DNA from 3 places in the Streptomyces sp. SID5643 genome. Region 1 is predicted to be linked to each of the others. Evidence: riboswitches for the same ligand, from Rfam matches in the RefSeq annotation. Region 1 holds a riboswitch; each other region holds the start of a gene.
The links. A riboswitch is a leader RNA that binds a small molecule or an ion and turns the genes downstream of it on or off. The one in region 1 is predicted to bind cyclic di-AMP.

Region 1 (7,142 bases):
CAGCACGGCGCGGGTGGCCCGGGGCATGGGCTGCCCGAGCACCCGGGCCGTGCCGGAGGTGGGCTCGATGAGGCCCATCAGCATGCGGATGGTGGTGGTCTTTCCGGAGCCGTTGGGGCCGAGGAAGCCGAAGACGCTGCCCGCCGGGACGGTCAGGTCGAGACCGTCCACGGCGAGCTGTCCCCCGCGGTAGCGCTTGGTGAGCGCGCGGGTGGCGATGACCGGTTCCCCGGGATCGGCCCGTGTCCCGGGCTGCTCCGGTTCCCCGGCGGACACCTCGCCCATCGGCTTCCTCGTTCTCTCGACGTCCCGTGCGGCCACGGGACCTACTTGCCGGCGTCGGCCGCCTTCACGAGCGCGTCCTTGGTGACCAGGCCCGCATAGACCTTGCCGTCGTCGGTGACGAGGGCGTTGACCAGGCGGGTGGAGAAGACCGTGCCCGAACCGAACCTGCCGTGGACCTTGTCGCCGAGGGAGTCGATGAAGCCGCCGAACTCGCCGCCGGCCTCGCCCGAGGGCATGCCCTCGCCGCCGGTGTCGAAGGTGGCAATGGCGGTCCAGCCCTCGCCGATGGTCTTCATGCCGTCGTGACCGCCGGCGCCCTTTCCTGCTTCGCGGCCCGGCGCCTCACCCAGGTCGAAGGGCTTGCCGGGTGTCTTGCGCGGAGTCTCGCCGGAGGCCTTGTCATCCGCCTTGCCCGCGTCCTTCTCCTCGGTGACCTTCGCGCCCTTGGGCGGGGTGAAGTCGAAGGTGGAGGCGGCCGGCCTGGCGAAGCTGACCTTCGTGAAGCCCGCGTCGACGACGGCCGGGCCGCCGCCCGCCGGGGTGAGCGTGAACTTCAGCGGCGTGCCGGTCTGCGCGTCCACGGCGACGGTGATCGCGCCGACCGTCGAGCCCGACTGCTTCGGCTCGACAACCAGCTTGTAGGCGTCCCGGCCGGCGACCTGGGCGGTGCCGTCCACGGTCACGGACGTGGTGTCGTCGACCGCCTTCAGGGCCTCCTCGGCGAAGTCCTTCGGCATGGCCGGCGGCTGCTGGTCCTTGCCGTGCTCCGGGCTCTCGGAGGAGGTGCCGTGGTAGACCTCGTTGGACTTGCTGTCGTAGCCCCAGACGTCCTTGCCGTTGTGGATGAGGCTGTACTCGGCGGCGTTCTCCAGCAGCGACAGCTTCTGCTTGTCCGGGCCGTCTGCGGCGACGCGCAGGGTGTGCGTGCCGGAGGCCAGTTCGGTGAGCTTGGCCGTCGGGTCGGCGGAGGAGTCGCCCTCGCCCTGGCCCGCGGCGCCGGACAGCAGGCCCGACTCCAGGCCGCCGAGGTCCGGCAGGCCGAGGTCCGTGCTGATCTTCACCGTGCCGGACAGCTGCTGGACGTCCGACTTCGCGATCTTCTCGATGAGTTGCTGTGCGGTGATCTTCGGGAGGTCGGGGTCCCCGGAGTCGGCGAGCGCGGGGACCAGCCCGATCGTGGCGGCGGCCACCCCCACCACCGTGACCGGGACGATGTACCGCGCGGCTTTGCGCCGCACGGAGCGCTGCTCGTCGACCTCTCCGGCGGTCGTGCTGTCGTCGGATGCGTACGGTGCCATGTGTGCCCTACCTCCGTGGTCGGCGGCGGCTGTCCGTGTCGTCCACGCACTCGTCCCTGAGCCGCCATTCTCACCCGAACAGGTGAGATGTGGTGTTCTTCCGTGGTGTCCATCTGACCAAATCGGCCAGGGAGATACGTCAGACCCCGGGCTCAACTCCGTGTACTGCTGGGGTATGACACGGAGGGGCGGCTTCTCCCCCGACCCGTAGGGGTCGTGCGGGAGGCGGGACTAACCGGCCCGGTGCACCACCGCGTCGCACAGCTCCAGGAGCGCCGTCTTCGCGGTGCACTCCGGCAGGGGCGCGAGCGCCGAACGGGCCTCCTGGGCATAGCGGACGGTGTCCCGCCGGGCCTGCTCCAGGGCCGGGTGGGCCCGCAGCAGGCGCAGAGCCTCGGCGTGCCGGGCGTCGTCGGTGAGGTCGGAGTCGAGGAGCTCGCACAGGGCGACGTCCTCGGCGAGTCCGAGCCGGGCCGCCCGCTCGCGCAGCCGCAGCACCGGCAGCGTGGGGATGCCCTCGCGCAGGTCGGTGCCGGGGGTCTTGCCCGACTCGTGGGAGTCGGAGGCGATGTCCAGGACGTCGTCCGCGAGCTGGAAGGCGACGCCGAGCCGCTCGCCGTACTGGGTCAGGACGTGCACGACCGTGTCGTCGGCGCCGGACATCATCGCGCCGAACCGGCACGACACCGCGACCAGTGAGCCGGTCTTGCCGCCCAGCACGTCGAGGTAGTGCTCGACGTGGTCCCGGCCGTCCTGCGGTCCGGCCGTCTCCAGGATCTGGCCGGTCACCAGGCGCTCGAACGCCTCGGCCTGCACCCGCACGGCCTCCGGGCCGAGGTCGGCCAGGATGTGCGAGGCGCGGGCGAAGAGGAAGTCGCCGGTGAGGACCGCGACGGAGTTGCCCCAGCGGGTGTTCGCGCTCGCGACGCCGCGGCGCACGGCGGCCTCGTCCATCACGTCGTCGTGGTACAGCGTGGCGAGGTGGGTCAGCTCCACGACCACGGCCGACGGCACGATCCCGGGTGCGTACCGGTCGCCGAACTGGGCGGAGAGCATCACCAGCAGCGGACGGAACCGCTTGCCCCCGGCCCGCACCAGGTGCTGGGCGGCCTCCGTGATGAAGGGCACCTCACTCTTGGTGGCCTCGAGCAAGCCTTCCTCGACAGCCGCCAGTCCGGCCTGGACATCGGCTTCCAGAGCCTGGTCCCGCACGCTCAGCCCGAACGGCCCGACGTCGGTCACGAGGGGTCTCCTGTCTGCTGTGTCTGCCGGTGGTTACGCGGATTGTCGATAGGTCGCTGCCCTCACTCCGGCCAGCGTATCCGGTCACGTTTCGATCACCGCCAGCACCCAGGGTTACAGGCCGGGCGGTATCCGATCACGACCGTTACGTTTTCGATCAACCTATAAGAACAGATATAAATCGACTTACCCAGGGGTAGTGAAGTATGCACGATTTGCCGTGATGAGAAGGCGAATTCCCCTTGGCGAAAATTGCCCTACAGGCTCGTGATCAGTGAGTTGAATCACTTGCCCCCCCTTTTCGCCCCACCTCGGCATGGACCCGTACCGCCGTCCCCCGTACGCCAGTTGAGCCTTGGCACCCGCAAAGGATCAAGCGTCCCGAACACCCCCGACCAAGGTCAACCGCGCGATGTGTGACTGAGGTGCTTGTTCCCGACATGTGCTCTCGCATACGTTCCGGCCCTGTCCGGCGGACGCCTAATCCTGCCGCCGCCCGGACTCCCCACAGAACCGACTCACTCACGCGTGGCAGGAGCGGGGGACCCAGGTAAGTCGCCGGTCCGCACAGCGGCACGGCTCGGGGTGAAGCCGCGTACGGCACACGGTGCCGCACGCGGCCGGGCACCTCCCGGCCCGAACCCGACAGCTCACCTCGCAGGCGCCGGAGAGGAACATCGCCATGGCCGGACGAGGCAAGCACCGTCGCCCCAGAACCACCCCGCTGACCCGAGGCTTCATCGCCGTCGGCACCGGCGGAGCGGCACTCACCCTGCCGCTCCTCGGCGCCACGCACGCGAGCGCCGCCGAGCCCCAGAGCGCACCCGCCGCAGCACAGTCCGTGCCGCAGGCGGCCCAGCCCGCCAAGTCCCTCACGTACACCGTGGTCAAGGGCGACTCGCTGGCCCGCATCGCGGACAAGTACGACGTCTCGGGCGGCTGGAAGCAGCTCTACAAGGACAACCGCGCCGCCGTCGGCGACGACCCGAAGCTGATCCACCCGGGTCTGAAGCTGACGGTGAAGACCACCAAGACAAGCGCCGCGAAGAAGACGGCGACCAAGTCGTCCGCCCCCGCCAAGCCGGCCGCGAAGCCCGCCGGCGGCGTCACCCAGGCCACCCAGGCCTCCGCGAAGTCCTACCCGGACAACCTCGACGGGTGGATCCGCGAGGCGCTGGACATCATGGCGCAGAAGGGGATCCCCGGGTCCTACGACGGCATCTACCGCAACGTCATGCGCGAGTCGTCCGGCAACCCCCTGGCGATCAACAACTGGGACTCCAACGCCGCCAAGGGCACCCCGTCCAAGGGTCTGCTCCAGACCATCGACCCGACCTTCCAGGCCTACCACGTCGACGGCACGTCGTGGGACCCGTACGACCCGGTCGCCAACATCACCGCGGCCTGCAACTACGCCGCCGACCGCTACGGCTCGATCGACAACGTCAACGGCCCGTACTGAGCCGCCCCGCCCAGCAGTCGTTCGAGGACGACGGCGATGCCGTCGTCCTCGTTCGACAGGGTGACCTCGTCGGCCACGGCCTTGAGTTCGGGATGGGCGTTGGCCATCGCCACCCCGTGAGCGGCCCAGTCGAACATCGGGATGTCGTTGGGCATGTCACCGAAGGCGATGGTGTCCGCAGGGCGCAGCCCCAGATGTTCGGCGGCCAGCGCGAGGCCCGTGGCCTTGGTGATCCCGCACGGCTGGAGTTCGACCGTGCCGGGCCCCGACATCGTCACCGTCGCCAGTGAGCCGACCACCGAGCGGGCCGTCGCCGCCAACTCGTCGTCGGACAGATGGGGGTGGCGCAGCAGCACCTTGCTGATGGGCTCGCCCCACAGGTCGTCGCGCCGCTCGACCCGCACGGCGGGCAGGGTCGGGTGCGGCATCAGATAGCCCGGCTCGATCAGCGTGAGCCCGTCGACCCCGTCCTGGTCGACCGCCGCGTACACCTGCCCCACCTCGGCCTCGATCTTGCCCAGGGCGGTCTCGGCCAGTTCCCGGTCCAGGGTGATGGACCACAGCAGCCGGTCCGCGCCCGCGTCGTACACCTGCGCGCCCTGCCCGCACACCGCGAGCCCCGTGGCGCCGAGGTCGTCCAGGAGCGGCCGCACTCTGGGCGCCGGCCGGCCCGTCACCACGAGGTGCTGGGCACCGGCGTCCGCCACCCGCCCGAGAGCGGCGAGGGACCGGTCGGACAGGGTGTCGTCGCCGCGCAGCAGCGTCCCGTCCAGATCGGTGGCGATGAGTGAATATGCGATGGGTGCGGCCATGATCAGAGAATACGGACAGCGCGCCCCTTCGTTTCATCGTACGAGGGACACCGGTGCCCGGTTGAAGGCCTCTGCACCGGTTGGCAACAACATGCTCCGCTACCTACCCGTGAGGCCGCATCGAGCGGTACCTTCCAAGTGTCCAGGGGGGACTTGATCGGGGGGTCGGGTTGAGCAGTGGGCGCATACGCGTGGCCGGGCCCGGGGAACTCGGCGCAGCGGAGAGGGAGCGCTGGCGTGCGCTGCGCGCGGCCTCCGAGGCACCGCGCAACCCCTTCATGGAACCGGAGTTCACCGAAGCCGTCGGCCGGGTCAGGCCGGGTGCCCGGGTGGCCGTGGTGTACGAGGGGCCGGAACCGGCCGGGTTCCTGCCCTATGAGCGTGGCCCGTTGGGGCAGGGCCGGGCGATCGGGCTCGGTGTCTCGGACGCGCAGGGCGCGATCCTGCGGCCGGGCCTGGACCTGGAGACCGGCCGGCTGCTGAGGGCCTGCTCGGTGTCGAGCTTCGCCTTCGACAACCTGGAGGCCGGGCAGCGGCTGTTCGTGCGGTACGCGGCCGAGGAGCACGCCACCTACGTCATCGACGTGGAGAAGGGCTACGAGACGTACGAGTCGGTGCTGCGCTCGCAGTCGCCGAAGTTTTTGAAGACCACCCTGGCCAAGGAGCGCAGGCTCGGCCGGCAGAGCGGCGAGCTGCGGTTCGTCTTCGACGAGCGCGAACCGGCCGCGCTGCGCACGCTCATGGAGTGGAAGTCCGCCCAGTACCGCAGGACCGGCCGCCGGGACCGGTTCGCCCAGGAGTGGATCACCCGGCTCGTCGGACAGCTGGCCCGCACCCGGGCACCGGAGTGCAGCGGCACCCTGTCGGTGCTGTACGCCGGTGAGCGGCCCGTCGCCGCGCACTTCGGACTGCGTTCGTCCTCGGTGCTGGCCTGCTGGTTCCCGGCCTACGACCCGGAGTTCGCGAAGTTCTCGCCCGGTCTCGTGCTGCACCTGCGCATGGCCGAGGCGGCGGCCGCCGACGGCATCGGCATGCTCGACCTGGGGCGGGGCGCGGCCGAGTACAAGGACGCGCTGAAGACGGGCGAACTGCCCGTGTACGAGGGTGCGGTGACCCGGCCGGGGGCCGGCGCGGCACTGCACTGGCTGAGCCGCGAGCCCACGCGCCGCGCGCACAGCTTCGTCCGGAGCAGGCCGCGGCTCGCGTCGCTGGCCGCGCGGACGCTGAAGGGCGCGGCTCGGCTGCGCCGTACCTGACACACAAGGGGGGTGGGCGCATGGCCCGTTCGGCGCGTGCGCAGGAGGAGATCCGGCGGTTCCTGGACATCGGGGCGGTGCAGGTCGCCGAGCTGGACCTCGACGGTGACGAGGCGGTGCTCAGACCCGGCCCGGGGAGCCCGCCCGTGACACACGGCGAGGTTTTCGTGCTGGTCAGGCGGGCTGGCCGTCCCGTGGGCACACTGCTCGGGCGGGTTCCGGAGGGGGCGGATCCCCGGGCGGTGCTGGCGGAGCGGGCGCGGGCGGAGTGCGGGCCGGCCGTCTTCGGCGAACCCGGGGAACCACCGTTCACGAGTGTCGTCGTGGCCACCCGCGAGCGCGCCGGGCAGCTGGCCCGGGCACTGGACTCGCTGCTGGCGCAGGACCATCCGCGGTTCGAGATCGTCGTCGTCGACAACGCGCCCGTCACGAGCGAGACGCGGGAGCTGATCGAGCGGAAGTACGCCGAGCGCGTGCGGTACGTCTGCGAGCCTGTTCCGGGGCTCGCAGCCGCGCACAACGCCGGGCTGGACGCCGTCGGCGGCGAGGTGGTCGCCTTCACCGACGACGACGTGGTCGCCGACCCGCGCTGGCTGACCGAGCTGAGCGCGCCCTTCGCCGCCGACGCCGGACTCGGCTGCTGCACCGGGCTGATCCTGCCCGCGCGGCTGACGACCCCGGCCCAGGTGCTGCTGGAGAGCCACGGCGGCTTCGCGAAGGGCTTCACTCCAAGGACGTACGACCCCGCGCGCCCTCCGGGCGACGAGCCGCTGTTCCCGTTCACCGC
Region 2 (7,142 bases), on a different contig from region 1:
GCCCGGAGGACGGCGAGGAGCCCTTCTCCATCGACGACGTGGCGGGGGGCATCGTCGCCAAGCTGATCCACCGCCACCCGCACGTCTTCGGTGACGCGACGGCCACGACCCCCGAGGAGGTCAAGGAGCACTGGCTGCGCACCAAGGCGGTCGAGAAGCAGCGCACCTCGGTCACCGAGGGCATACCCCTCGGCCAGCCGGGCCTGGCCCTCGCCGCCAAGCTGGCCTCCCGCACCCGCACGGCGAACCTGGACGTGCCGCTCCCACCCGTCGAGGGCATCGGCTACGACCTCCTGGCCCTGGCGGTCCGCGCCGAGTCGGAGGGCGTCGACCCGGAGGCGGCCCTGCGAGCGGCGGCCCGCGCGTACCGGGACGCGATCAGGGAGGCCGAGGGCTGAGCAAGCCCGGGGACCAGGACGGGGGCTCCCGCCGGCCGGATACGGTCGAGGCGTGACCGACCAGCCCCCGCCCAGCACACCCGAGACCGCTCCCGACCTCTTCACCTGGGAGTTCGCGAGCGACCCCTACCCCGCCTACGCCTGGCTCCGTGAGCACAGCCCCGTCCACAGGACGCGGCTCCCCAGCGGTGTGGAGGCCTGGCTGGTCACGCGGTACGCCGACGCCAAGCAGACCCTCGCCGACAGCCGGCTCTCCAAGAACCCCGCACATCACGTCGAACCGGCGCACGCCAAGGGCAAGACCGGCATCCCGGGAGAGCGCAAGGCCGAGCTGATGACGCATCTGCTCAACATCGACCCGCCGGACCACACCCGGCTGCGCCGGCTGGTGTCCAAGGCGTTCACCCCGCGCCGGGTCGCCGAGTTCGCGCCACGGGTGCAGGAGCTCACCGACACCCTCATCGACGGGTTCGCGCGGAAGGGATCAGCCGACCTGATCCACGAGTTCGCCTTCCCGCTGCCCATCTACGCCATCTGCGAGCTGCTCGGCGTCCCGCGCGAGGACCAGGACGACTTCCGCGACTGGGCGGGCATGATGATCCGCCACCAGGGCGGGCCGCGGGGCGGCGTGGCGCGGTCGGTGAAGAAGATGCGCGGTTACCTCGCCGACCTCATCCACCGCAAGCGCGAGGCGCTGCCCGCCGAGCCCGCCCCCGGAGAGGACCTCATCTCCGGTCTCATCCGCGCCTCCGACCACGGCGAGCACCTCACGGAGAACGAGGCGGCGGCCATGGCCTTCATCCTGCTGTTCGCCGGTTTCGAGACGACCGTGAACCTGATCGGCAACGGCACCTACGCGCTGCTCACCCACCCCGGGCAGCGTGCCCGGCTCCAGGCGTCCCTCGTCGCGGGGGAGACCGGCCTGCTGGAGACCGGCGTCGAGGAACTCCTCCGCTATGACGGCCCCGTGGAGCTCGCCACCTGGCGCTTCGCCACGCAGCCCCTCTCCCTCGGTGGGCAGCGCATCGAGGCGGGCGACCCCGTCCTCGTGGTCCTGGCCGCCGCGGACCGTGACCCGGAGCGGTTCGCCGATCCGGACGTGCTGGACCTCTCCCGCCGCGACAACCAGCACCTCGGGTACGGCCACGGCATCCACTACTGCCTCGGAGCCCCGCTCGCCCGGCTGGAGGGCCAGACCGCGCTCGCCACGCTCCTGACCCGCCTCCCGGACCTGCGGCTCGCGGCGGATCCGGCCGAGCTGAGATGGCGTGGCGGCCTCATCATGCGGGGGCTGCGCACCCTGCCGGTGGAGTTCGCACCCACCGGACGTGACGAAACATCAGACTTGTGATCTTCACGTGATCTACGCGGCATGAACTTGTGACAAGTGATCGACTGCCGATACGTTCACCCATCAACGCGGCGGGGAATCGCACCGCCTCGGTCACTGCTGTCTCGCGAAAGGTCTCCGTATGCTCTCCGGGAACGGTCGGCACCGCCGCCCCCGCCAGGCTCCGGCTCTCCTCGTGGCGGCCGGGGTGACCGGCTCCGCCATCGCGATCCCGCTCCTCGGGGCCTCCGGTGCCAGTGCGGCCGACGGCACGACCTGGGACCGGGTCGCGGACTGCGAGAGCGGTGGCGCCTGGAGCCAGAACAGCGGCAACGGCTACTACGGCGGCCTCCAGTTGTCCCAGGACGACTGGGAGAAGCACGGCGGCCTCGACTACGCCGCGAGCGCCGACCTGGCCAGCCGCTCCCAGCAGATAGCCGTGGCCGAGAGAATCCTCGCCGACCAGGGGGTCGGCGCATGGCGCACCTGTGGACTGCTCTCGGGGCTCCAGCAGGACAAGGGGTCGGAATCACCCGACTCGTCCGCATCATCCGGTGAGGTGGACTCGCCCGGATTGCTCGATTCGCTGGGTTCGTCCCCTTCTGAAAGCCCCTCCTCGTCTCCGTCGCCTGACGCGTCGTCGTCTTCGAAGGACGAAACCGCCAAAACCGATAGATCAGGCGAATCCGACGGCTCGTCGCGGGACGAGCAGCCGGGCGGCTCTCCGTCGGCCACTCCCGAGGGCGGCAAGTCCGGCAACGCGCGGCAGGGCGACGACTCCTCGGCGTCGTCCGAGACCGGCTCCGGCCGCCATCGCGGTCCCAGTGCCGACGAAACCCGTGCGCCCGAGAGCGGCGGTGCGGAGAAGTCCACGGGGCGTCACTCCGCGCCCGCCGACGAGAGTTCCGCCGACGCGTCCGAGGGTGCCTACATCGTCGGCGTCGGCGACAGCCTCTGGTCCATCGCCGACGCCCTTCGTGTCAGCGGCGGATGGCACGCGCTCTACGACAGCAACGAGAAGGCGGTCGGCGACGACCCCGACCTCATCCATCCCGGTCAGGCGCTCGCGGTCGAGGGCGAAGCGGACGAGAAGTAGCTGTTCGGGCAGTGCGGAAACGACGGTCGAAGTCCCCCCTAAACCGGGTGAGTTCACGTCACGTTTTCATACTGAATGTCCCGTATAAGGCCGGTGAGAGATAGATCTCAGAAGCCTTGATCGTCTTTGAAATTCGGTGGGCGGCGTGCCTACGGTCGTGACCGCTCGTCACCGCGAGCCCCGGCTGCCGCAACGCCGAATCCTGCCAGCGGCCGTACGGGAACAGTCGTCGCGTCAAGCGCCGTAGGCAGGAGCGGGGGACCCAAGGTAGGTGCCCGACCGGCCGGTTGTGCCGGAAGGGCTTGGGGTGAAGCCGTGTCCCGGGAGGGGCGCGGCCGGGCAACTCAACCGGCCCGAACCCGACAGCTCACCTCGCAGGCGTCGGTGAGGGGATCTCTCCATGCTGTTTTCCAGCAAGGGCAAGCACCGTCGTCCGTCCAAGGCCACTCGCGTCGTCGCGCTCGCCGGCGTCACCGGTGCCGCCGTCGCCGCCCCGCTGATGGCGGCCGGCAACGCCTCCGCCGCCACCGCCTCCGAGTGGGACGCGGTCGCCCAGTGCGAGTCCGGCGGCAACTGGTCCATCAACACCGGCAACGGCTACTACGGCGGCCTGCAGTTCTCCGCCTCCACCTGGGCCGGCTACGGCGGCACCAAGTACGCCTCCACCGCCGACCAGGCCACCAAGGCCCAGCAGATCGAGATCGCCGAGAAGGTCCTCGCGGGCCAGGGCAAGGGCGCCTGGCCGGTCTGCGGCAAGGGCCTGTCGAGCGCCGGCTACACCGGTGGCGGTTCCGCCGACGACTCCGGCAGCTCCTCGCAGAGCCAGCAGGGCACCGAGACCCGCGAGACCCAGGAGCAGCCGGCCTCCCGCTCCGACGAGCGCCCGGCGGCCAAGAAGACCGTGACCACCCCGACCGGCAAGAAGGTCAAGAAGGGTGACGGCGAGTACAAGGTCGTCAAGGGCGACACCCTGAGCTCGATCGCGGCCGAGGAGAAGGTCAAGGGCGGCTGGGAGAAGCTGTACCAGCTGAACAAGGACATCATCACCGATGCCAACCTCATCTACCCCGGCCAGCAGCTGCACCTGAAGTAAGCAGCGGCCCACCCGGGCCCGCCCAGGGCCCACCAGCTCCCCGCTCCGGCGCGTCATCCCCCGTACGCACCGGAGCGGGGTTTTTTCTGCCGTACTTCGCGAACCGGCTTTGTTCCGTTCGGAAACAATTTACTCTCGGTTCTGTCCATGGGGTGGGCGACCCGGTGGCCGATCGCCCGGAGCCGGTTAGGCTCATGTCGCGAGCCACCGCGGCCCGCACCCCGCCGGGTCCACGCGACCCGCATCACCGCGTCACACCAAGAAGGAGATGCTCGTGCCGTCCATCGACGTCGTCGTAGCCCGGGAAATCCTGGACTCCCGAGGCAACCCCACGGTCGAGGTCGAGGTCGGCCTCGACGACGGCAGCACGGGTCGTGCCGCCGTCCCGTCCGGCGCCTCCACGGGCGCCTTCGAGGCCATCGAGCTCCGCGACGGCGACTCGAACCGCTACCTCGGCAAGGGTGTGGAGAAAGCCGTCCTCGCGGTCATCGAGCAGATCGGCCCGGAGCTGGTCGGCTACGACGCCACCGAGCAGCGCCTGATCGACCAGGCCATGTTCGACCTGGACGCCACCGACAACAAGGGCTCCCTCGGCGCCAACGCCATCCTCGGCGTCTCGCTCGCCGTCGCCCACGCCGCCTCCGAGGCCAGCGACCTGCCGCTGTTCCGCTACCTGGGCGGCCCCAACGCGCACCTGCTGCCGGTGCCGATGATGAACATCCTGAACGGCGGCTCGCACGCCGACTCCAACGTGGACATCCAGGAGTTCATGATCGCCCCGATCGGCGCGGAGTCCTTCTCCGAGGCCCTGCGCTGGGGCGCCGAGGTCTACCACACGCTGAAGAAGGTCCTGAAGAGCAAGGGCCTGGCCACCGGCCTCGGCGACGAGGGCGGCTTCGCCCCGAACCTCGGCTCCAACCGCGAGGCCCTCGACCTCATCCTGGAAGCGATCAAGGAAGCCGGTTACACCCCCGGCGAGCAGATCGCCCTGGCGCTCGACGTCGCCGCCTCCGAGTTCTACAAGGACGGCGTCTACACCTTCGAGGGCAAGGAGCGCTCGGCGGCCGAGATGACCGAGTACTACGCGGAGCTCGTCGACGCGTACCCGCTCGTCTCCATCGAGGACCCGCTGTTCGAGGACGACTGGGAGGGCTGGAAGACCATCACCGCCAAGCTCGGTGACAAGGTCCAGCTCGTCGGTGACGACCTGTTCGTCACCAACCCCGAGCGCCTCGCCCGCGGCATCGAGGAGGGCGCCGCCAACGCCCTGCTGGTGAAGGTGAACCAGATCGGTTCGCTCACCGAGACCCTGGACGCCGTCGAGCTGGCCCAGCGCAACGGCTTCAAGTGCATGATGTCCCACCGCTCCGGCGAGACCGAGGACGTCACCATCGCCGACCTGGCCGTCGCCACCAACTGCGGCCAGATCAAGACCGGCGCCCCGGCCCGCTCCGAGCGCGTCGCCAAGTACAACCAGCTGCTGCGCATCGAGGAGATCCTCGACGACGCCGCGGTGTACGCCGGCCGCAGCGCCTTCCCGCGCTTCAAGGGCTGATCGCCGAAAGGCCCGACCCGTAAGAGGCAGCGTCGTACGTACGTCCCCGTACCCGGTCCCGTACCGTGTCCGGGGACGTACGCGCGTATGACGGTGGAGCGGGAGGCGGACTGACATGGCCGTGAAGGACCGGGACCGGTTCTCCACCGCGACCAGGATCCGGTTGCTCGGCGAGCAGACCGCGGCCCGGGTCTACCGCTCCCAGACCAAACGCCAGGCCCGCCGCTCGCGGCTGACCGGCCGGGCCGCGCTGCTCGCCCTGGTGATGTGCTCGCTGATCGTGGCCCTGGCCTACCCGATGCGCGAGTACGTCTCGCAGCGCGCGGAGATCGACGACCTCCAGCGCGAACAGCGGCAGGCCCGCGAGCGTGTCGAACGGCTGCGCGACATGAAGGCGCGCTGGCAGGATGACGCATACGCCGAGCAGCAGATCCGGAAGCGGTTGCACTACGTCATGCCGGGGGAGACGGGATTCATCGTCATCGACCCGCACGCGGCGAAGCAGTCGCGCACCGACCTGGGGGCGGCGGACCGCCCTTGGTACTCCAACGTCTGGGACGGCGTCGACAAGTCCGACGCCTCCGGCCAGTGACCTGGCCTCCCAGCCGGCGATCAGAGAAAGACAGCCTGAAGACAGTCATGGAAACGCCCCCGCCGACCACCCCGCGCACCGAGCCCACCGACGCGGACGTCGAGGCCTTCAAGCAGCAGCTCGGCCGGCCCCCGCGCGGTCTGCGCGCGATCGCCCATCGCTGCCCGTGCGGACAGCCGGACGTCGTCGAGACGGCCCCGCGGCTGCCGGACGGGACGCCGTTCCCCACGCTGTACTACCTGACGTGCCCGCGCGCCGCCTCCGCGATCGGCACGCTGGAGGCCAACGGCGTGATGAAGGAGATGACCGAGCGGCTGGCCTCGGACCCGGAGCTGGCGGCGGCGTACCGGGCCGCGCACGAGGACTACGTCCGGCGGCGCGACGAGATCGAGGAGCTGAAGAACTTCCCGAGCGCGGGCGGCATGCCGGACCGGGTGAAGTGCCTGCACGTGCTGGTGGGCCACTCGCTGGCCGCGGGCCCCGGGGTCAACCCGCTCGGCGACGAGGCGATCGCGATGCTGCCCGAGTGGTGGCGCAAGGGCCCGTGTGTGACGCCCCTGGAGGAGGACGCCCAGTGACCCGTGTCGCCGCCGTGGACTGCGGTACGAACTCCATCCGCCTCCTGGTCGCCGACGCCGACCCGGCCACCGGCGAGCTGGTGGACCTGGACCGCCGGATGACGATCGTGCGGCTCGGGCAGGGCGTCGACCGTACCGGCCGGCTCGCCCCCGAGGCATTGCAGCGGACCTTCGCGGCCTGCCGCGAGTACGCCGGGATCATCAAGGAGCACGGGGCGGAGCGGCTGCGGTTCGTGGCGACCTCCGCCTCCCGGGACGCCGAGAACCGGGACGAGTTCGTGCGCGGTGTGCTGGACATCCTGGGTGTCGAGCCCGAGGTGATCACCGGCGACCAGGAGGCCGAGTTCTCCTTCACCGGCGCCACCAGGGAGCTCGCCGGGAGCGACCACCTGCCCAAGCCCTACCTGGTCGTGGACATCGGCGGCGGCTCCACCGAGTTCGTCGTGGGCGACGACCGGGTCCGCGCGGCGCGCTCGGTGGACATCGGCTGTGTCCGCATG
Region 3 (7,142 bases), on a different contig from region 1:
TGACGACGCCCTGTGCCGTGCCGAGCGCCAGGCCCGGCGACGACTCGTCGAGCGTGGTCAGGCAGACCACCGTCTCGTCGTCCTCCAGGGAGACGAACTCCGCCAGCGGCGCGCCCCCCGCGAGGTTGGGTGCCGTCAGCGACTCGGGAAGCTGGGGGAGGTCGATCACGTTCAGCCGCAGCAGCCTGCCCGCCGAGGTGACCACGCCCACCTCACCGCGGGCGGTGGCCGGCACCGCCGAGACGATCACGTCGTGCTTCACGCGCTGGGCACCGGCGTCCTCCGCGAACGGCTCGCCGTTCGCCGTACGGGCCAGCAGGCCCGTCGAGGACAGCAGTACCCGGCACGGGTCGTCGGCCACCTGGAGCGGCACCGCGGAGACCGGGGCACCGCCCGACTCCAGCAGGACCGTACGCCGGTCGGTGCCGAACTTCTTGGCGACGGTGGCCAGTTCGGAGGAGACCAGCTTGCGCAGCTCCGCGTCCGAGTCGAGGATCCGGGTCAGCTCCTCGATCTCCGTGTTGAGCCGGTCCTTCTCGGACTCCAGCTCGATGCGGTCGAACTTGGTCAGACGGCGCAGCGGTGTGTCGAGGATGTACTGCGTCTGCACCTCGCTCAGCGAGAACTGCTCCATCAGGCGCTGCTTGGCCTGCGCGGAGTTCTCGCTGGAGCGGATCAGGCGGATGACCTCGTCGATGTCCAGCAGGGCCGTCAGCAGGCCCTCGACCAGGTGCAGCCGGTCGCGCTTCTTGCCGCGGCGGAACTCCGAACGCCGCCGGACGACGTTGAAGCGGTGGTCGAGGTAGACCTCCAGGAGTTCCTTCAGACCCAGGGTGAGCGGCTGGCCGTCGACCAGGGCCACGTTGTTGATGCCGAAGGACTCCTCCATCGGCGTCAGCTTGTAGAGCTGCTCCAGGACCGCTTCCGGCACGAAGCCGTTCTTGATCTCGATGACCAGGCGCAGGCCGTGCTCGCGGTCGGTCAGGTCCTTGACGTCGGCGATGCCCTGGAGCTTCTTCGAACCGACCAGGTCCTTGATCTTGGCGATGACCTTCTCGGGGCCGACCGTGAAGGGCAGCTCCGTGACCACGAGGCCCTTGCGGCGGGCCGTCACGGGCTCCACCGAAACCGTCGCCCGGATCTTGAACGTGCCGCGGCCGGACTCGTAGGCGTCCCGGATGCCGGACAGGCCGACGATGCGGCCGCCGGTGGGCAGGTCGGGGCCCGGGACGTGCTTCATCAGGGCGTCGAGATCGGCGTTCGGATACCTGATCAGGTGGCGGGCGGCCGCGATGACCTCGCGCAGGTTGTGCGGCGCCATGTTCGTCGCCATGCCGACCGCGATGCCCGAGGCGCCGTTGACCAGGAGGTTCGGGAAGGCGGCGGGCAGGGCCACCGGCTCCTGCTCCTGGCCGTCGTAGTTGGGGTTGAAGTCGACCGTGTCCTCGTCGATCGACTCCGTCATCAGGCTCGTCGCCTCGGCCATCCGGCACTCGGTGTACCGCATGGCCGCCGGCGGGTCGTAGTTGCCCAGCGAGCCGAAGTTGCCGTGGCCGTCGACCAGGGGGACCCGCATCGAGAAGGGCTGGGCCATGCGGACGAGGGCGTCGTAGATCGACGCGTCGCCGTGCGGGTGCAGCTTGCCCATCACCTCGCCGACGACACGGGCGCACTTGACGTACCCGCGCTCGGGGCGCAGGCCCATCTCGCTCATCTGGTAGACGATCCGTCGGTGCACGGGCTTGAGACCGTCGCGTGCGTCGGGCAGGGCGCGGGAGTAGATGACCGAGTACGCGTACTCGAGGAAGGAGCCCTGCATCTCGTCGACGACGTCGATGTCGAGGATCCGCTCCTCGTACGAGTCGTCGGGCGGCGTCTTCGTGCTGCGGCGGGCCATCGCTGCCGGCTCCTCCTGTTACTGGTCGCTCGCCTACGGGGCGTTCCTGCCGGTGAGGAGACGTCGATCGTGCCCGGCCCTTCGGGTCCTGCGCGCGTTCGCCCACTCGTCACCGGTCGCCCCTGCGGCTCGCTCATGCTGCTGCGATCCGGATCTGACGCCGACCATTGTGGACCGCCGCACTGACAAGCGGGACCAGGACCCTGTCTGCGACGCCTGCCGGGCCGTCCGGAGCCCCGCGGGAACGGCGGCCCGTGCTCGCTCTCGGCGTACGCCGCCCGGGAACTTCACCAGGGCATCGCACGCTTGCATACAGTGGCAGGACCGGCAGGAATCCGCGGTCGGGAAGACCGCTCCGCGATCGAAGGGACGTACATGCCCATGGGTCACACGGCCACAGCCCAGGCAGGCTCCGGGGGCCTGACAGCGACCGAGCACCGCCTGGCCAACGGCCTGCGCGTGGTGCTCTCCGAGGACCACCTGACCCCGGTCGCGGCGGTGTGCCTCTGGTACGACGTCGGCTCGCGCCACGAAGTCAAGGGACGCACCGGCCTGGCTCACCTTTTCGAGCACCTGATGTTCCAGGGTTCCGCTCAGGTCAAGGGCAACGGCCACTTCGAGCTCGTCCAGGGCGCGGGCGGCTCGCTGAACGGCACGACCAGCTTCGAGCGGACCAACTACTTCGAGACCATGCCGGCCCACGAGCTGGAGCTCGCGCTCTGGCTGGAGGCCGACCGCATGGGCTCGCTGCTGACCGCGCTCGACGACGAGTCGATGGAGAACCAGCGGGACGTCGTCAAGAACGAGCGCCGCCAGCGCTACGACAACGTCCCCTACGGAACCGCCTTCGAGAAGCTGACCGCACTCGCCTACCCGGAGGGCCACCCCTACCACCACACCCCGATCGGCTCCATGGCCGACCTGGACGCGGCGACCCTGGAGGACGCGCGGGCGTTCTTCCGCACCTACTACGCGCCGAACAACGCCGTGCTCTCCGTGGTCGGCGACATCGACCCGGAGCAGACCCTCGCCTGGGTCGAGAAGTACTTCGGCTCCATCCCCGGTCACGACGGCAAGCCCGCCCCGCGCGACGGCTCGCTGCCGGAGACCATCGGCGAGCAGCTGCGCGAGGTCGTCGAGGAGGAGGTCCCGGCGCGCGCCCTGATGGCCGCCTACCGGCTGCCGCACGACGGCACGCGCGCGTGCGACGCGGCCGACCTCGCCCTCACCGTCCTCGGCGGCGGCGAGTCCTCCCGCCTCTACAACCGGCTGGTGCGGCGCGACCGTACGGCCGTGGCGGCCGGCTTCGGCCTGCTGCGGCTCGCCGGGGCGCCCTCCCTGGGGTGGCTGGACGTGAAGACGTCCGGTGACGTGGAGGTGCCGGCCATCGAGACCGCCATCGACGAGGAGCTCGCCCGGTTCGCCGAGGAGGGCCCCACGGCCGAGGAGATGGAGCGCGCCCAGGCCCAGCTGGAGCGCGAGTGGCTGGACCGGCTCGGCACGGTCGCCGGCCGCGCCGACGAACTGTGCCGGTACGCCGTGCTGTTCGGCGACCCGCAGCTCGCCCTGACCGCCGTCCAGCGTGTGCTGGAGATCACGGCGGAGGAGGTCCAGGAGGTCGCCAAGGCCCGCCTGCGGCCCGACAACCGCGCGGTGCTCGTGTACGAGCCGACCGCCCCCGAAGCCCCCGCCGACCAGGACGAGAACGAGGAGGCGGCCCGGTGACCGAGCTCGCCACGATGGACTTCCACCCCCGGCCCCAGTCGGGCGACGCCAAGCCGTGGGCCTTCCCCGCCCCCGAGCGCGGCACGCTCGACAACGGTCTGACGGTGCTGCGCTGCCACCGCCCCGGCCAGCAGGTCGTCGCCGTGGAGGTGCTGCTGGACGCCCCCCTGGAGGCGGAGCCGGCCGGTCTCGACGGTGTGGCCACGATCATGGCCCGGGCGTTCTCCGAAGGCACCGACAAGCACTCCGCCGAGGAGTTCGCCGCCGAGCTGGAGCGTGCCGGCGCCACCCTCGACGCGCATGCCGACCACCCCGGCGTCCGGCTCAGCCTGGAGGTGCCGGCCTCCCGTCTCGCCAAGGGGCTGAACCTGATCGCCGACGCGCTGAGGGCGCCCGCGTTCGCCGACAGCGAGGTCGAGCGGCTGGTCACCAACCGCCTCGACGAGATCCCGCACGAACTGGCCAACCCCTCCCGCCGTGCCGCCAAGGAGCTCTCCAAGGAGCTGTTCCCGTCGGACGCGCGCATGTCGCGGCCCCGGCAGGGCACCGAGGAGACGGTCGCCGCGATCGACTCCGCGGCCGTTCGCGCCTTCTACGAGAAGCACGTCCGCCCCGCGACGGCCACCGCCGTCGTCGTCGGCGACCTCACCGGTATCGACCTCGACGCCCTGCTCGGCGACACCCTGGGGGCCTGGACGGGCTCCTCGGCCGAGCCGCGTCCGGTGCCGCCGGTGACCGCCGACGACACCGGCCGGGTCGTCATCGTGGACCGCCCCGGCGCCGTCCAGACGCAGCTGCTGATCGGCCGGGTCGGCCCGGACCGGCACGACCGCGTGTGGCCCGCGCAGGTGCTCGGCACGTACTGCCTCGGCGGCACCCTCACCTCCCGCCTGGACCGCGTCCTGCGCGAGGAGAAGGGCTACACCTACGGCGTTCGGGCGTTCGGCCAGGTCCTCAGGTCCGCGCCGGACGGCACGGGTGCCGCGATGCTCGCCATCAGCGGTTCCGTCGACACGCCCAACACCGGCCCGGCTCTGGAGGACCTCTGGACGGTGCTGCGCACTCTCGCCGCCGGGGGACTGACCGACGCCGAGCGGGACGTCGCCGTGCAGAACCTGGTCGGGGTGGCTCCGCTCAAGTACGAGACGGCAGCGGCGGTCGCGAGCACGCTGGCCGACCAGGTCGAGCAGCACCTGCCCGACGACTACCAGGCCACGCTGTACCGTCAGCTCGCCGCGACCGGCACCGTGGAGGCCACCGCGGCGGCCGTGAGCGCCTTCCCGGTGGACCGTCTGGTGACCGTCCTCGTCGGCGACGCGGCGCAGATCAAGGCGCCTGTCGAGGCCCTGGGCATCGGCGAAGTCACCGTCGTCGCGGCCGAGTAGCGGCACGCGCGCAGGGGCCCTGGTTGTCTTCAAAGGCACCAGGGCCCCTTTATGCCCGAATTGATATGGGAGTTGCCTGTCTGCCCTGTGGGATGCGCTACAAACACCTGGATTCGTTTGGGAATTGAAAGCGGCGCCGCTTAGCGTCGTCCGGGCTGTTCGTCAGGCAGTGCGCCGCACCCGCGGCACCGGACAGTCATCGCCGAGTCCCCGTACGGCGCGAGCCAGGGGAGCCGGGGACCCACCGCAGTCCCTGGGGTGAATCGGGCGCCCGCGCGAGTCGCGAGGGAGTCCGTAGGAGACCTTCCTGCTCCGAACCCGTCAGCTAACCCGGTAGGCGAGAGGGAAGGAAAGGACCAGCCACTACATGGCGTTCACTCGCGCCACCGGGAAGCACCGTCGTCCCAGCAGGATCCAGCGCGGCACCGCCCGCGCGGCGGGCGTCGCGGCCCTCGCCACCACCGGCGTGATCGGCACCGTGGCGGCCCCCGCTGCCTTCGCCGCCGAGCCCAGCCCCGAGCAGACCGGCCTCACCCCGGTCGTCACCATGGGCGACACCGTGGCCCAGCAGATCGACGCCCAGGCGATCGCGCAGCAGCAGGCCGCCGAGGAGGCCGCCGCCAAGCGGAAGGCCGAGGAGGCCGCGCGCAAGCGGGCCGCCGAGTTGGCCGAGAGGGCCAAGGAAGCGGCCGAGAAGGCCCGCGAGGCCAAGGAGCGCGCCGCCCGCGAGGCCGAGCGCAAGCGCCTCAACGCCTATGTGGCCCCGATCTCCGGCTCGTACGTCTCCACCAGCTACAAGGCCAGCAGCGGCCTGTGGTCCTCCGGCAGCCACACCGGTGTCGACTTCCACGCCGCCACCGGCACCTCCGTCCACGCGGTCGGGGCGGGCACCGTCGTCGAGGCCGGCTGGGGCGGTTCGTACGGCAACCAGGTCGTCATCAAGATGAACGACGGGACGTACACCCAGTACGGCCACCTGTCCTCCGTCGGCGTCTCGGTCGGCCAGCAGGTCACCCCCGGCCAGCAGATCGGCCTGTCCGGCGCGACCGGCAACGTCACCGGCCCGCACCTGCACTTCGAGGCCCGCACGAGCGCCGAGTACGGCTCGGACATCGACCCGGTCGCCTACCTCCGCTCCCACGGCGTGAACCTCTGACCGGAACCCCCGCGCCGTTCCCGAAGCCCCGGCTCCCCGAGCCGGGGCTTTCGGCGTTTACGGCGGTGGCCTGTCCAAAAAATATCCCTGGATTCCCGATGGCCGTCGGAAATTCCGGCTCATTGCAATAGAGTCACGGAACGGGCGCCGCTCGTCGGCGTTTCACGGGGATTAATGGGGAGGTCGGTCATGCGTATTCCCGCGCACTCGGTGTGCACGGCCATCCGGGACGACATCGTCGCGGGTGTCCTCGCGCGCGGCAGCCGGCTCACCGAGGAACTCCTCGCGCGCCGCTACGGCGTCTCGCGGGTGCCCGTCCGGGAGGCGCTGCGCACCCTGGAGGCCGAGGGCTTCGTGGTGACCCGCCGGCACGCGGGCGCGTGCGTGGCCGAACCCACCGAGCAGGAGGCGGGCGACCTGCTGGAGATGCGCATGCTCCTGGAGCCGCTCGGAGCGGCCCGCGCCGCCCAGCGCCGCACCGAGGCGCATCTGAAGGTCCTGCGCGGCCTGGTCCGGCTGGGCCAGGAGCGGGCCCGCCGGGGCAGCAGTGACGACCTGCGCTCCCTCGACGGCTGGTTCCACGAAACGCTCGCCCAGGCCTGTGGCAGCCCCGCACTGACCTCGATGCTCACCCAGCTCCGCCACAAGATCGCGTGGATGTACGCCGTGGACGCACCGGCCAGCCCGGTGGAGTCCTGGACGGAGCACGGCGCGATCGTGGACGCGGTGGCGCGCGGGGACGGCGAGCGAGCGCGGGCGGTCACTGCGCTGCACGCCGAGCGTGCCACCGGCGCGCACCGCCTGCGCTTCGGCTCCGGCAGGGAGCCCGCCGACCGTGTGAGGAACTCGCAACATCCCGTAAACACGGCGAGCCCGCGGCATTAACACGGCGGCCGTATACAAAGAGCGGCCAATTCGTTAGGGCCTGATTCCCCTGCCCGAAAACAGGGAATTCCACAATTCCCCGCTCCTTGTCGTC

Region 2: linked by a shared signal. The riboswitch ahead of GTY56_RS09295 (transglycosylase family protein) and the one ahead of GTY56_RS30795 (transglycosylase SLT domain-containing protein) in region 1 are both predicted to bind cyclic di-AMP.
Region 3: linked by a shared signal. The riboswitch ahead of GTY56_RS00420 (M23 family metallopeptidase) and the one ahead of GTY56_RS30795 (transglycosylase SLT domain-containing protein) in region 1 are both predicted to bind cyclic di-AMP.

The regions. Positions count from the first base shown of each region.
Region 1 is NZ_WWIC01000278.1:9,663-16,804, reverse strand. Features, by position in the region: gene GTY56_RS30810 (ABC transporter ATP-binding protein) at 1-285, opposite strand, end outside; gene GTY56_RS30805 (LolA family protein) at 327-1,583, opposite strand; gene GTY56_RS30800 (polyprenyl synthetase family protein) at 1,815-2,825, opposite strand; cyclic di-AMP (ydaO/yuaA leader) riboswitch at 3,335-3,504, shown strand; gene GTY56_RS30795 (transglycosylase SLT domain-containing protein) at 3,508-4,287, shown strand; gene GTY56_RS30790 (HAD family hydrolase) at 4,251-5,099, opposite strand; gene GTY56_RS30785 (GNAT family N-acetyltransferase) at 5,270-6,355, shown strand; gene GTY56_RS30780 (glycosyltransferase family 2 protein) at 6,376-7,142, shown strand, end outside.
Region 2 is NZ_WWIC01000075.1:14,807-21,948, forward strand. Features, by position in the region: gene GTY56_RS09280 (nucleoside triphosphate pyrophosphohydrolase) at 1-398, shown strand, start outside; gene GTY56_RS09285 (cytochrome P450) at 451-1,749, shown strand; gene GTY56_RS09290 (LysM peptidoglycan-binding domain-containing protein) at 1,871-2,824, shown strand; cyclic di-AMP (ydaO/yuaA leader) riboswitch at 3,054-3,220, shown strand; gene GTY56_RS09295 (transglycosylase family protein) at 3,225-3,917, shown strand; gene eno (phosphopyruvate hydratase) at 4,192-5,472, shown strand; gene GTY56_RS09305 (FtsB family cell division protein) at 5,588-6,064, shown strand; gene GTY56_RS09310 (DUF501 domain-containing protein) at 6,112-6,642, shown strand; gene GTY56_RS09315 (Ppx/GppA phosphatase family protein) at 6,639-7,142, shown strand, end outside.
Region 3 is NZ_WWIC01000002.1:34,701-41,842, reverse strand. Features, by position in the region: gene GTY56_RS00435 (DNA gyrase/topoisomerase IV subunit A) at 1-1,897, opposite strand, end outside; gene GTY56_RS00430 (M16 family metallopeptidase) at 2,279-3,622, shown strand; gene GTY56_RS00425 (insulinase family protein) at 3,619-5,007, shown strand; cyclic di-AMP (ydaO/yuaA leader) riboswitch at 5,198-5,362, shown strand; gene GTY56_RS00420 (M23 family metallopeptidase) at 5,375-6,163, shown strand; gene GTY56_RS00415 (GntR family transcriptional regulator) at 6,353-7,048, shown strand.